DNA from 2 places in the Clostridium sp. HCS.1 genome. Region 1 is predicted to be linked to the other one. Evidence: a T-box and tRNA genes for the amino acid it is inferred to sense, from the RefSeq annotation. Region 1 holds a T-box; the other holds one or more tRNA genes.
The links. The T-box of region 1 lies ahead of ACFYH6_RS01170 (glycine--tRNA ligase). A T-box ahead of a tRNA ligase gene usually reads a tRNA of that ligase, here a tRNA-Gly.
Positions count from the first base shown of each region.

Region 2: it encodes a tRNA-Gly, which carries the amino acid that the T-box ahead of ACFYH6_RS01170 (glycine--tRNA ligase) is inferred to sense. The anticodon was not compared.

Region 1 covers NZ_CP170704.1:237,704-244,821, reverse strand. The annotation lists gene murD (UDP-N-acetylmuramoyl-L-alanine--D-glutamate ligase) at 1-84, opposite strand, end outside; gene ACFYH6_RS01170 (glycine--tRNA ligase) at 271-1,662, opposite strand; T-box leader at 1,706-1,874, opposite strand; tRNA gene ACFYH6_RS01165 (tRNA-Asn) at 2,043-2,117, opposite strand; tRNA gene ACFYH6_RS01160 (tRNA-Asn) at 2,147-2,221, opposite strand; tRNA gene ACFYH6_RS01155 (tRNA-Asn) at 2,249-2,323, opposite strand; gene lysS (lysine--tRNA ligase) at 2,511-4,016, opposite strand; gene greA (transcription elongation factor GreA) at 4,030-4,512, opposite strand; gene dusB (tRNA dihydrouridine synthase DusB) at 4,746-5,720, opposite strand; gene ACFYH6_RS01135 (type III pantothenate kinase) at 5,727-6,506, opposite strand; gene ACFYH6_RS01130 (formate--tetrahydrofolate ligase) at 6,639-7,118, opposite strand, start outside.
Region 2 covers NZ_CP170704.1:421,291-428,408, reverse strand. The annotation lists gene ACFYH6_RS02165 (DUF3298 and DUF4163 domain-containing protein) at 1-321, opposite strand, end outside; gene rluF (23S rRNA pseudouridine(2604) synthase RluF) at 646-1,419, opposite strand; gene ACFYH6_RS02155 (anti-sigma factor domain-containing protein) at 1,430-2,425, opposite strand; gene ACFYH6_RS02150 (class D sortase) at 2,446-3,036, opposite strand; gene ispF (2-C-methyl-D-erythritol 2,4-cyclodiphosphate synthase) at 3,411-3,902, shown strand; gene ACFYH6_RS02140 (Na+/H+ antiporter NhaC family protein) at 4,149-5,426, opposite strand; tRNA gene ACFYH6_RS02135 (tRNA-Lys) at 5,496-5,571, opposite strand; tRNA gene ACFYH6_RS02130 (tRNA-Gly) at 5,579-5,652, opposite strand; gene ACFYH6_RS02125 (hypothetical protein) at 5,718-6,392, opposite strand; gene ACFYH6_RS02120 (HNH endonuclease) at 6,639-7,049, shown strand.

The DNA.
Region 1 (7,118 bases):
TGGTATATTACTAACCCCTATCCCTACAACAGCAACCTTTTTACCTTTTATATATTCTTTAAATTCATTAAATGGTTTTTTCATATTTTTCCTCCAACCATATCTATATAAAAATATTATATTAATATACTATTATTTTGCTAATAAATATATATTAGTAAATTGCTAGCAAGTATATTTACATTAATTAAGTCTGTCCCTATTTTTTATAATTATAACACTTATATTTAGTAAATACAAAAGGGAGCTATATTTAGCTCCCTTCTATAATTAAAATTCTAAGCTTTTTTCAATGTAAGCTTCTAATTCAGATATTTTAATTCTTTCTTGTTCCATAGTATCTCTATTTCTTATAGTTACAGCTTCATCTTCCAAAGTATCAAAGTCTATAGTTATACAGAAAGGAGTTCCTATTTCATCTTGTCTTCTATATCTCTTTCCTATGCTTCCAGCTTCATCATATTCTAAGTTAAACTTCTTGCTTAAATTAGCATATACATCTAAAGCTTTTTCTGAAAGCTTCTTTGAAAGCGGTAAAATTGCTGCTTTATATGGTGCTAGTGCTGGGTGTAAGTGCATAACTGTTCTTACATCTCCACCTTCTAATTCTTCTTCATCGTAAGCATCCACTAAGAAAGCTAAAGCAACTCTATCTGCTCCTAAAGATGGTTCTATTACATAAGGAACATACTTTTCATTAGTTGTAGGATCTAAATAGCTCATATCTTGACCAGAATGTTCTTGATGTTTATTAAGGTCATAATCTGTTCTATCAGCTATTCCCCATAATTCACCCCATCCAAATGGGAATAAATATTCTATATCTGATGTAGCATTTGAATAGAATGATAATTCTTCTTCACCATGATCTCTCATTCTTAAGTTTGCTTCATCAACACCTAAATTTAATAAGAAATTAAAGCAATAATCCTTCCAATATTTAAACCATTCTAAATCTGTTCCTGGCTTACAGAAAAATTCTAATTCCATTTGTTCAAATTCTCTAGTTCTGAAAGTAAAGTTTCCTGGAGTTATTTCATTTCTGAAAGACTTACCAATTTGAGCGATTCCAAAAGGAACCTTCTTTCTTGAACTTCTTTGAACAGATTTAAAGTTAACAAATATACCTTGTGCAGTTTCTGGTCTTAAGTATATTGTACTAGCTGAATCTTCTGTGATTCCTTGGAAAGTCTTAAACATTAAATTAAACTTTCTGATATCTGTATAATTCATTTTTCCACACTTAGGGCATACAATATTATTCTTTTCAATATATTCTTTTAATTGTTCATTAGTCCATCCATCAGCACTTGCTACTTCAGCACCATTTTCAGTCATGTGATCTTCAACTAACTTATCTGCTCTAAATCTTGCTTTACATTCCTTACAATCCATTAAAGGATCTGAGAAGCCTCCAACGTGACCTGAAGCTACCCAAACTTCTGGATTCATTAATATAGCACAGTCTACTCCAACATTATAAGGACTTTCTTGAACAAATTTCTTCCACCAAGCTTTTTTTACATTGTTTTTAAATTCAACTCCTAGCGGACCATAATCCCAAGAATTTGCTAGTCCTCCGTAAATTTCTGATCCAGGAAATACAAAGCCTCTATTTTTGCAAAGAGCAACGATTTTTTCCATAGTTTTTTCTACTGCCATTTTAATACCTCCAATTTTTTATAATAAAAAAAGGCCCTAAACCTAAAGGGACGAAATTTCTATTCCGCGGTTCCACCCTTCTTGGCTCTAGCCCAACTTTCAACATCATAACACTCAAAAGCGCCCTTCAACTTAACCTTATAACGATTTTCACCATTCATCGTCTCTCTAAAATAAAATATAAGTTTACTCCTCTTTCTCTTAGTGTTTATTAAATTCATATATTCATTTTACCAAAAGCCATTTATATGTCAACGCTTTTTTATTTGCATCTCTAAATAAATATTTATTGATTAGTTATATATATTATAAAGATAGATATTAAAAAAGAGTTTTATAACAATAGATATTTTATCTACTCTTATAAAACTCTTATAAAATGGCTCCGTGGAGAGGATTCGAACCTCCAACCTATCGGTTAACAGCCGAGTGCTCCACCATTGAGCTACCACGGAATATTTTATAAATAATTTTAAAATTAAAATGGCTCCGTGGAGAGGATTCGAACCTCCAACCTATCGGTTAACAGCCAAGTGCTCCACCATTGAGCTACCACGGAATACTCTAAATAATTTTAAAATTAAAATGGCTCCGCGAAGAGGATTCGAACCTCCAACCTATCGGTTAACAGCCGAGTGCTCCACCGTTGAGCTATCGCGGATTATTTGCTACATTTGTTATTATATCAAGTTTTATTAATAATGCAAGTGTTTTTTATTAAAATTTTTCTTATTAATTTGTATTTAACTATAATTTTTTAATTAAATCTCCTATTTTTCAAGGGTTAAGGGCTATAAAATTATTTTTATAAAATAATAAGGAGTTGCTTTTGCAACTCCTTTAATATTTTACTTTACTGGTTTCATTGTTGGGAACATTATAACGTCTCTTATAGATGCTGAATCTGTTAAGAACATTATAAGTCTATCTATACCTATTCCTAATCCACCTGTTGGAGGCATACCTGTTTCTAATGCGCTCATAAATTCTTCATCTATCATATAAGCTTCATCATCACCAAGTTCTCTCTCTTTTTCTTGTTGGTTAAATCTTTCTCTTTGAACTATTGGATCATTTAGTTCTGAATATGCATTACATATTTCTCTACCAAATACAAATCCTTCGAATCTTTCAGTAAACATATCATTTCCTCTCTTTTTCTTTGTAAGAGGTGATATTTCTACTGGATAATCGCAGATAAATGTTGGTTGAATCATATGTTGCTCACAATATTCTTCATATAGAGAATTTAAAACTTCACCCTTTGTAACATGAGCTAAGTTCTTCTTAAATTCTAAATTCTTTTCTTTAGCAATAGCTTGAGCTTCTTCGTTAGTTGCTATTGAATTAAAATCAATTCCAGTATGTTCTTTAACTGCATCAACCATTGTTATTCTTCTCCATGGTGGTGCAAAGTCAATTTCTGTACCTTGATACATAACCTTAGTACTTCCATTTACTTTTTCACATACATACGCAATCATATTTTCAGTAATTTCCATCATATCATTATAATCAGCAAAAGCTTGGTATAATTCTATCATAGTGAATTCTGGGTTATGTCTTACTGACATTCCTTCATTTCTGAAAGTTCTTCCCATATCATATACTTTTTCTAAACCTGCAACTATAGCTCTTTTTAAATATAATTCTGGAGCTATTCTAAGGTACATATCAATATCTAAAGTATTATGGTGAGTTATAAAAGGTCTCGCTGAAGCACCACCTGCTATTGGTGAAAGCATAGGTGTTTCAATTTCTATAAAGCCTTTATTATCTAAATACTCTCTAATTCCCTTTAATATAGCAGCTCTTTTAATAAAGTTTTGCTTAACTTCTGGGTTAGATATCATATCTACTTCTCTTTGTCTATATCTTAGATCTGGGTCCTTTAATCCATGCCACTTTTCTGGTAATGGTTTTAAAGATTTACATATTAATTCAAAGCTTTTAACTTTTACAGATACTTCACCTGTCTTAGTTTTAAAAACTTCTCCTGTTGCAGCTACCCAATCTCCTAAATCGTAAGTCTTATATGATTTTAGAGCTTCTTCTCCAACTTCATCTATTTTAATGAATAATTGAATTTTTCCATCTCTATCATGGATATCTGAGAATACAACTTTACCTTGCCCTCTTTTAGACATAATTCTTCCAGCTACAGTTACAATAGTGCCTTCTAAATTATCATAATCTGCCTTAACTTCTTCTGACATATGAGTTCTTTCAACTTTGTAAACATCAAAAGGATCTTTTCCTTCCCTTTGTAGCTCTAATAACTTTTCTCTTCTTAAAGCTTCTTGTTCATTAAACTGAGATTCCAACTCTTGTATATTTATTTCCTCAGTTGACATTAATATCCCTCCGTTACTCTCTTCTTATTCCTAAAATCTCGAACTTGTTTGTTCCTCCTGGTACTAAAACCTCTACTAATTCTCCAACCTTTTTACCTAATAGTGCTGCTCCTACTGGTGATTCATTTGATATTTTATAATTCATAGGATCTGCTTCTGCTGAACCTACTAATGAATATTCAACTTCCTCATCAAATTCATAGTCTTTAACTTTTACTATAGTTCCAACTGCTACTTTGTCAGTAGGTATTTCTGATTCGTCAACAACTACAGCATTTTTTAACATATTTTCTAATTGTATGATTCTACCTTCTGTGAATGCTTGTTCATTTTTAGCTTCATCATACTCTGAGTTTTCACTTAAATCTCCATAGCCTAATGCTACTTTTATCTTTTCAGTTATTTCTTTTCTTTTTACACTTTTTAAGAATTCTAATTCGTCCTCTAATTTTTTTACACCTTCGTATGTCATTACGAATTTTTTAGTCTCACTCATGATTTTCTCCCCTTCAAATTCTACTTTATTCAAAAAAACTAACAATAACTTTTATATTGTCAAAATCATTTAAAACATTATAAATCAGCAAATAATATCTGTCAACCAATCTAGAATATAAGTTCTATATTCGTAAAAAAACCTTATATCAGTCAACAGATATATATTATTCTTGTTTTTAATATATTTATTCATAAAATTTTTTTATATTCAAATTAATATTACTATTTATTTTAAACTTCTAGTAATTCAATTTTGTAGTTATTTAATACTTCAATTACGGCAGCACTTTCATCTAATGAGTTTATTATAGCTTTTATATCATTGCTTTTAGGCATTCCTTTTAAATACCAAGAAGCATGCTTTCTCATTTCTCTTATGGCTTTTCTTTCACCGTCATATTTAATTGCTAACTCATAATGTCTTAAGCACATATCAATTTTATCTGAATAAGTTATTTCTTGCGGCTCTAATCCTTTTAATTTATTTTCTATTTGTTTAAATATCCAAGGATTACCCATACTGCCTCTTGCAACCATTATTCCATCACAATTAGTTTGATTTTTTAATTTTAAGGCATCTTCTGCAGTAAAAACATCTCCATTACCTATTACAGGAATAGAAACAGCTTCTTTTACCTTTCCTATCATATCCCAATCTGCCTTACCTTCATACATTTGTTCTTTAGTCCTTCCATGTACTGCTATAGCATCAGCACCAGCATCTTCAATAAATTTTGCAAAATCAACGGCATTTATACTACCTTCATCAAAACCCTTTCTAAACTTTACTGTAACTGGTTTTGTAGAAACTTTTTTAATTTCCCTTACAATGTTTGCTGCTAATTCTGGATGCTTCATAAGGGCTGATCCTTCTCCATTTTTAGTTATCTTATTCACAGGACATCCCATATTTATATCAATTAGACAAACATCCTGTCTATCATTAAAGTTTTTTTGTACAACTTCAGCCATTATCTTTGGATTATTACCGAAAATCTGAATAGCTACAGGAGCTTCCTCTTCTGAAATTCTAAGCAGTGATTTTGTATTATCATTTCCATAGTATAGAGCCTTAGCACTTACCATTTCAGTATAAACTAAGCCACATCCCATTTCCTTACATAATCCTCTAAATGATATATCTGTCACTCCTGCCATAGGTGCTAGAAAAACATTATTTTCAAATTCTAGATTACCAATTTTCATATTATACTACTCCTTATTTTTTTCGTATATTATTCTTAACCCCTCTAATGTTAAACTAGAATCCACCTTATCTATAACATCAGTTTCCCTTGCAATTAAATTTGCTAATCCACCTGTTGCTACTACTAAAGGTTCATCACAACCAAAATCCTTCATTTCTTCTTTCATTTTTCTAACTATATATTCTACCTGTCCTATATACCCATATATTATACCTGCTTGCATACTAGATATAGTATTTTTACATATTACCTTTTTAGGGGTCTCAAGTTCAACTCTAGGAAGCTTAGCTGCTCTATCAAATAAAGCATCCGAAGATATTCTTACTCCTGGAGTTATACATCCACCTAAATAATTTGATTCCTTAGTTAAGGAACAAAATGTAGTTGCTGTACCAAAATCTATTATTATTAAATCTTGTTTGTATTTATCATGAGCAGCAACAGCATTAACAATTCTATCTGCTCCTACTTCCTTAGGATTATCATATTTTATATTAATCCCAGTCTTAACCCCTGGTCCTACTATTATAGGATTTATTTCAAAGCACTTTTTTATCATATTTTCTAAAGAATGCATTATATTAGGAACAACTGATGATATTATTATCCCTTTTACATCCTTATAATTTAAACCACTTTGATTGAAAAGTTGCATTACTTGAATGGAATACTCATCTGATGTTTTCTTTGCATCTGTTGAAATTCTCCATCCTACAATATTCTCTGAACCTTTATATACTCCCAAAACAATATTAGTATTACCAACGTCAACTACTAGTATCATACAAGCACCACCTTAATACAATTAAAAGCAGCTTTAAAAGCTGCCTTGTGTTTAAAAATATAACCTCAACAAATTTAACAATTTAATTTTAACAATTACAGATTATTTGTCAAGTGTTGTAAATTCCATATATTAAAATAATCCTACTATTTCCCCATTTTCTAGAATATCCATATTATTGGCTGCTGGTACTTTAGGAAGACCTGGCATAGTCATAATATCACCATTTAATACAACTATAAATCCTGCTCCATTAGATACTCTTACTTCTTTAACAGTAATTTCAAAGTTCTCTGGTCTACCTTTTAAATTTGGATTATCTGATAAAGAATATTGAGTTTTTGCCATACAAATAGGTAATTTGTCTAAACCGAACTTTTCAAGCTCACCAATTTGTTTTTTTGCATTAGCAGTAAATACAACTCCCTTAGCCCCATAGATTTCTTTAGCGATCGTATTTATTTTATCTTCAATGCTAGCTTCAACTTCATAAATAGGATTAAAATTAGCTTCTTCATTTTCAAGTATATTACATACCGCTTCCCCTAATTCTATTCCCCCTTCTCCACCTTTTGCCCACACATCAGATAAAGCTACTGTAACTCCTAACTT
Region 2 (7,118 bases), 180 kb from region 1:
TGTGTATCTAGCCATTAATTCATAAGGTATAGTTGGTTTAAGGCTCTCACTAGTGTCTTTTGTTTCTTTTATCCAACTATTAGTCCAATTTAGGATCTCATTATTAATGTCTTTTTCTTTATTTTCATTACTTAATCCAACTATTTGAGGTATTTCTACATCAATATTTATGAAGTTAGTTTTTTCCTTTATTATCTTATCCACAATACTTGTTTCTTTTACATAATTATCCTCAATACTTATTAACATAGGATGTGGATAAGTGCACCAATTATTTATTAATAATGCCATAATGATTACTGCTCTACATACTATTTTCATAAACTAATTCTCCTAATTACATGTAATTATTTTGAATATTAACACAAATCAAATTTATCACTTTATTATATTATCTACAACGTTGTTAATAATTATTAGGTAGATTTCAACATATTTTTCACAACTTATCCACAAGCAATTGTGGATAGTGTGTGTAACATACATTATTTAACTTTAATTCTTTATAAAACCACTCTTTATTTCTACCTTAATTGCAAGTTATTAAAAATTGTGGATAACTTCAAAGTTTTTAGTTAAACAAACAAAAAAATCATAGCATATTTTGTCACACTATGATTTTAGATTACTTTACTCTATATAATTTTATTCATCAGCTTCTTTAGTTTTTACAGAAGTACTTATTAATGAGTTTAATTTTCTAAGTTCTTCTGAGGATAAATTTCTCCAACTACCTATCTTTAAATTACCTAATTTTATGTTCATTATCCTTATTCTATTTAGTTTAGTTACATTATAACCTAAAGCTTCACACATTCTTCTTATTTGCCTATTCATTCCTTGAGTTAGTATAATTCTAAAGGTTCTCTCATTAATTTTATTAACTATACATTTCTTTGTTATAGTTCCTAATATTCTAACCCCACTAGACATAGACTCTATAAATTTATCATCTATAGGTTTATTCACAGTTACTATATATTCTTTTTCATGATTATTTCCAGCTCTTAATATTTTATTTACTATATCACCATCATTAGTTAATAAAATTAACCCCTGTGAATCTTTATCTAATCTACCTATAGGAAAAATTCTTTTTTCATGATTTACAAAATCAACTATATTAGCCTTTACTTTTTTCTCTGTAGTGCAGGTTATTCCAACTGGTTTATTTAAAGCTATATAAACTAATTTTTCTTCTTTTTTTAAAGGCTTTCCATCTACTTTTACATTCGCATCTAAATTTACCTTCATTCCCATTACAGCCTTTATGCCATCAATAGTTACTCTTCCATCTTCTATAAGCTTATCAGCTTCTCTTCTTGAACAATATCCAGTTTCACTTATAAACTTATTAAGCCTAACTTGTGATCCTCTTTCTTTATGTACAATTATGTATTCCTTATTCTTTTGATTCATATTATCACCTTTATGGACTTACTTTATGCTCATCTCCTGAATTATTCAGCTTAACTTGAAGTCCTTTTTCTTCAATAAATTTTTCTGTTTTTTCTAAGGCATTATATTTAAGTGCCTTACCAGTTATGGTAATTACAATTCCTGTATCAGGAACCATTTCATTATTATTGGCATATCTTAATATTTCTCTCATAGAATTATCAATATTAGTATTAGTTACATTTAATTTACCTAGCATATAATTACCTCTTTCAGTTTTAGAATATGCGTCGATAATCTTATCAAATTTGTTAACTTCTAAAGTTATTAAAGATGTAGTTTCTATTGCAATAGTTTTATCTATCGCTCTGTACTGAAATATACCTATAACAAAAATTATTACTACTATACTAGCAATTATAGAAATTTGAAGCTTATATTTCCTAAAGGTAAAACTTTCTTTACTAATAAAATCTTCTCCTATTCTATTTTCCTTTTTAGATTTAACTTTAATAAACTCACCTTTTGAAGTTAAAATAATAGAATTATATAGCCCCTTAGAAAGTATAATGCCTCTGTGCTCTTCTTCCTTATTAATTTGTATAATTTCTTCTGAACTAGGCACCTCCACAGCTTCTTCAATCTGTAAATATTCCTGTAAATACTTATAATTAGGATTTGATAATATAACAACAAAGGTTACTATATATTCTTTCCAAGTTTCATAAAATTCTTTATCAATCGGTGTTCTTTTTAAAAGTCTATTTATAGGAAATTTTTTAGTAGTGCTTAAATAATCAAAAAGTTCAATATCTTCTATTATGAAATATGCAATATTTAATATTTTATTTCTAATTATATAGGATGGCTCATCATGAATTAAATCCTTAATTAGTATCTTATAGTCTAAAAGTTCTTCTTTTAGTCTACCAATCTCTTCCTCACGCTTTTCAACTATATCATCTAAAGCTAAGCTTGCTGGAGCCTTAGTTGAAAACTTGTATTTATCGTATTCAAAGATACCCATTGTCAATACTATCCCCTACCTTACATGTCTTTACTTTCTACTAATTTTCCTTTTACTATAACTCTTTCTTTTGCACCTACTGTACAAGTAACTAATGTTATGGTTGCTTCATCAGTATTATTTAAAACATCTACCCTATCAGGAGATACTATAAAGCTATCAGTCACTTCATACACATACTCCTTTTTATTTGCCTTAACTAATACTTTATCTGCAATTTCTATCTTATATAAATTAACAAATGCCTCTGAATAGTCTGAAACTCTATGACCTGCAACAGAAAAGTTTCCTTTTTCTCCAGGTTTAGCTGAACCTTCAAAGTGACCTAAATAGTATTGCAGAACATCATCATTAATTCCTTCAACTATTCCTTGAGATAGACCTATACTTGGAATTTCCATTAAAGCAATAGGCTTATATCCATTTATTAAATTTTCTTCTTCTTCCTTTGATAATTCCTTAGGTTCTTCATTTATTACTTCTTCTAATATATTTTGAAGTTCCTTTTGCTTTTTTGATGTATCTATTTTTTTATAAACTATAGACCCAATAATAGATAAACCAACAATGATTAAAATTAACCCTGTAACTCTTCTAATCTTTTCTCTCAAATAACCCAACTCCCAATAAACTTTTATATTCATTTATCATATATTATATCATAAAGATCTTTAATCATTAATCTTTTAGGAGTAACTTATGAATAGAAAAATTATTTATGTTGACTTTATGTTTAAACGAAAGAAAATCTCCTCTAAACCTTTGCTATTAATTTATAAAATTAAGATAAATGTTAAGAGCCTTTTTAATAGCTTATTTAAAATTAATCATACTAAAAATACAAATACTGAAAATAATATTAAGCTTTATCCCTTTAAAAGAGTGTTATAAGTCTTATTAACTTCATAAGTTTTATATAAATCCTTGATATTATAATTTCCTATAGAGTAAAATGGTCTTAAATAATAATCTTGGAGGTATAAATATGAGAATAGGATTAGGATATGATGTACACCGACTTGTTGAAGGAAGAGATTTAATAATTGGTGGAGTTAATATTCCCTTTGAAAAAGGATTACTTGGACATTCAGATGCTGATGTATTACTTCATGCAATTATGGATTCCTTACTTGGAGCATCTGCACTTGGTGACATTGGAACTCTTTTCCCAGACACTGATATAAGGTTTAAAGGTATATCTAGCATAAATCTTCTTAAAGAAGTAGGTAAGCTATTAACTGAAAATGGTTATGTAATTAATAATATAGATTCTACTATAATTGCTCAAAGACCTAAAATGGCTCCTTATATAAAAGAAATGCGTGATAACATAGCAAAAGCTTTAAATATTGATTTAATGAAAATTAATGTAAAAGCAACTACAGAAGAAGGACTAGGATTTACAGGAACTGGAGAAGGAATATCTTCTCAAAGCATATGCCTAATTGAAATGAAGAATGTAGAATGTAAAATGTAGAATTTAGGTGAAAACTCCTTCGGAGTTTTTGAAATGACTGAACGAATGAAAGAATGAAGCTTCTCTTTTGCATTCGCAAAATCGAAATGAAAGAATGAAAGAATTAAGGACTAAATTCCTTCGGAATTTATAAATTTCACAACTCAGCTCACCTGAGTTATTTCATTAATTATGCATTATGCATTAAAAAAGACCTTGCTTTAAAAGCAAGATCTTTTTTTGTTATATTTTAATTTTACAATAGCCTTATTTATTTCTCCAATGAATGTATATTGATATTATAGCACAAATTCCCATAAGATAGGGATAAAATAAAAATTTCATTATGGCAATTGGGGAAATTGTAGCTAGAGCTGCTGCTGAAATTAGTTGTGCTCCATAGGGGATAATACCTTGGAATACACAAGAAAACATGTCCAGAATTCCTGCAACTCTTTTTGGCTCTAAATCATATTTATTGGATATGTCTTTTGCGATAGGTCCAACAGTAACTATTGCAACGGTGTTATTAGCTGTACAAATATCAACTAAGCTTACTAAAGTTGCTATTCCGTATTCTGCTCCTCTTTTGCTTTTAAAATTCTTAAGTCCTTTATTTAATATAAAGTCTATTCCTCCATTATACTTAATTATTTCTATAGTTCCTGCTATAAGTAATGATATTATTATAAGCTCACTCATACCACTTATCCCTGTTGAGATAGAATTGAAAAATCCTAAAATATCAAAGCTTCCATAGATAAATCCTATTATACCTGAAGATAATATACCAAGTAATAATACTATTATAACATCTACTCCTAACAAAGCTGTGATTATTACCATTATGTAAGGAATTATTTTTATTAAGTTATAACTTAAAGCTTCTATTATAATTGTATCTGAATTTCTTGTTAAAATCATAAATATTAATGCAGTAATTATTGCTGCTGGTAAAACTATAATAAAGTTCATCCTAAACTTATCTTTCATTTCGCAGCCTTGTGTTCTAGTTGCAGCTATTGTAGTATCTGATATTATTGAAAGATTATCTCCAAACATAGCTCCACTTACAATTGCTCCTCCTGCTAAGGCACTTTCTATTCCTGTCTTTGAAGCAATTCCAACTGCTATTGGAACTAAGGCTACTATTGTTCCCATTGAAGTTCCTATAGATACTGCTATAAAGCAACTTATAATAAACATTCCTGGTATTAATAGACTGCTAGGCAGTAAAGAAAGTCCTAAGTTTACTGTTGAATCTACAGCTCCCATGTCTTTAGCCACTTGTGCAAAGGCTCCTGCTAATATAAATATCATTACCATTAAAATAATATTAGAATTTCCTGCACCCTTGCAAAATATCTCTACTTTATTTTGAAATTTTTCTTTTCTGTTCATTAATAGAGCTGTTAATGCTGCTGCTAAAAATGGTACTATGGTTGAAATTGCATAAAAATCTTTTGCTAATATGGAACTTCCTAAATAAACTACCAAAAATACTGCTAAGGGAATTAAAGCTAAACCATTACCCTTGTTATTCAAGATTTTTTCCTCCTTTGTTTATATTTAAACAAAAAAATAAGAGAGATTAATAAATTAATCCCTCATTACTGGTGCGTTATCAGGGGATCGAACCCGGGACACCCTGATTAAGAGTCAGGTGCTCTACCAACTGAGCTAATAACGCATATATATGGAGCGGGTGATGAGAATCGAACTCACGTAACTTGCTTGGAAGGCAAGGGCTCTACCATTGAGCTACACCCGCATATCTTATTGACAATAACCATTATATATTCCAATAATATTACTGTCAATAAAAACTTTATACCCTTATATAATTTCAGTTAGAGATTTTAGCAAAATATCTCTGAATTTCTCACCATTTCTCTTATTTACATCTGCACTTTCACAAATATTTTTCCACTCTAACAGATTTAATCCCGTTCTTTCAATAAAATCTTCTTCTGTAGTTGTTATATAACTTGAGTTAACAACGAATTCTCCTAATTCTTTTGGCTTATCAAATATCTTTAAGTATAAAAATTCTTTGTTATCTCCATACCAAGTTCTATTAAAATCTCTACAAAATCTTTTTAATGATTTTATTAGTTTATCACTTGGTAAATTCCAAAAGCTTTTAATCATATCTAGGTGTTTTCTCATGTTATCCGCTTCTTCTTTTGAGATTTTGTTGTTTTTTTCACCGTCAGTAATTATTCTTTCTACTGGAACATTGGGTATATTTATTATTAATCTTTCTTTTCCATAAATCCATTTATAAAAAGCTTCTTGTAAAAATGAGTATTGAATATATCCTAATAATGTCCTTTCATTCGGAAAGTATGACCATATATTACTAAGACCATTATTTTTTGAAAATATTAAGCTATGAATATATATACTCTTATTATCTGGAAGCCTATCCATAAACATATGACCTCTTATAGTTTTATTTTCATTAATTAACTCTTCCCAATAATCAAAAGAATCATAATTATGCCTCACAGTATCACCTTTCTTTCAATTTCGAAATAAAATATACTATGAATATATTATATAGTATATTTTAACTCATTTTCAAGTAAATTTTCGGATTATAAAAAAGTAACTTTAAACACTTTGAATTCAAAAAAATTCATTTTATTCATAATATGTTAATTTTTATAAAATTCTTAATAATCTAGATTATTCTTCAAAATAATTATATAATATATGTAAAGAGATATAAAGTTATATAAAGGAGGCATGACTTTGTACCACTGTGAAATTTGTGGGGCTAAAGCAGATATACATCATATAGTTCATAAGCACGAAGGCGGTTACGATATTAATATAAACTATAAATATCTTTGTAACTACCATCATAGAGGTAAAAATGGACCCCATAACTGCATAGAAACCGACATTAAATATAAGCTTGAAATGCAAAAAAAGCTTTTTAAGCTTTTACCAAAGGATTACTATACAGCTAAAGAGCTTTATAGTCTTTTAGAAATAACAAATTCTTCATTAAAAAAGTTAGTGAAAAATTTAAAGCTTTATAAAGAAGGTTATTCTAAAAGAGAAATAATTACAAACTTAATGGGTGGTAAACTATACTCCTATAATATACTTGAAGAAATAGAACTAGAACGTCTTTACCATAATATTAATATTAGCTAAAATATTATTTTATATTCAATTTATTAAAAGAAATATCATATTTTTCTAAAATAATATTTCTTTATGTTG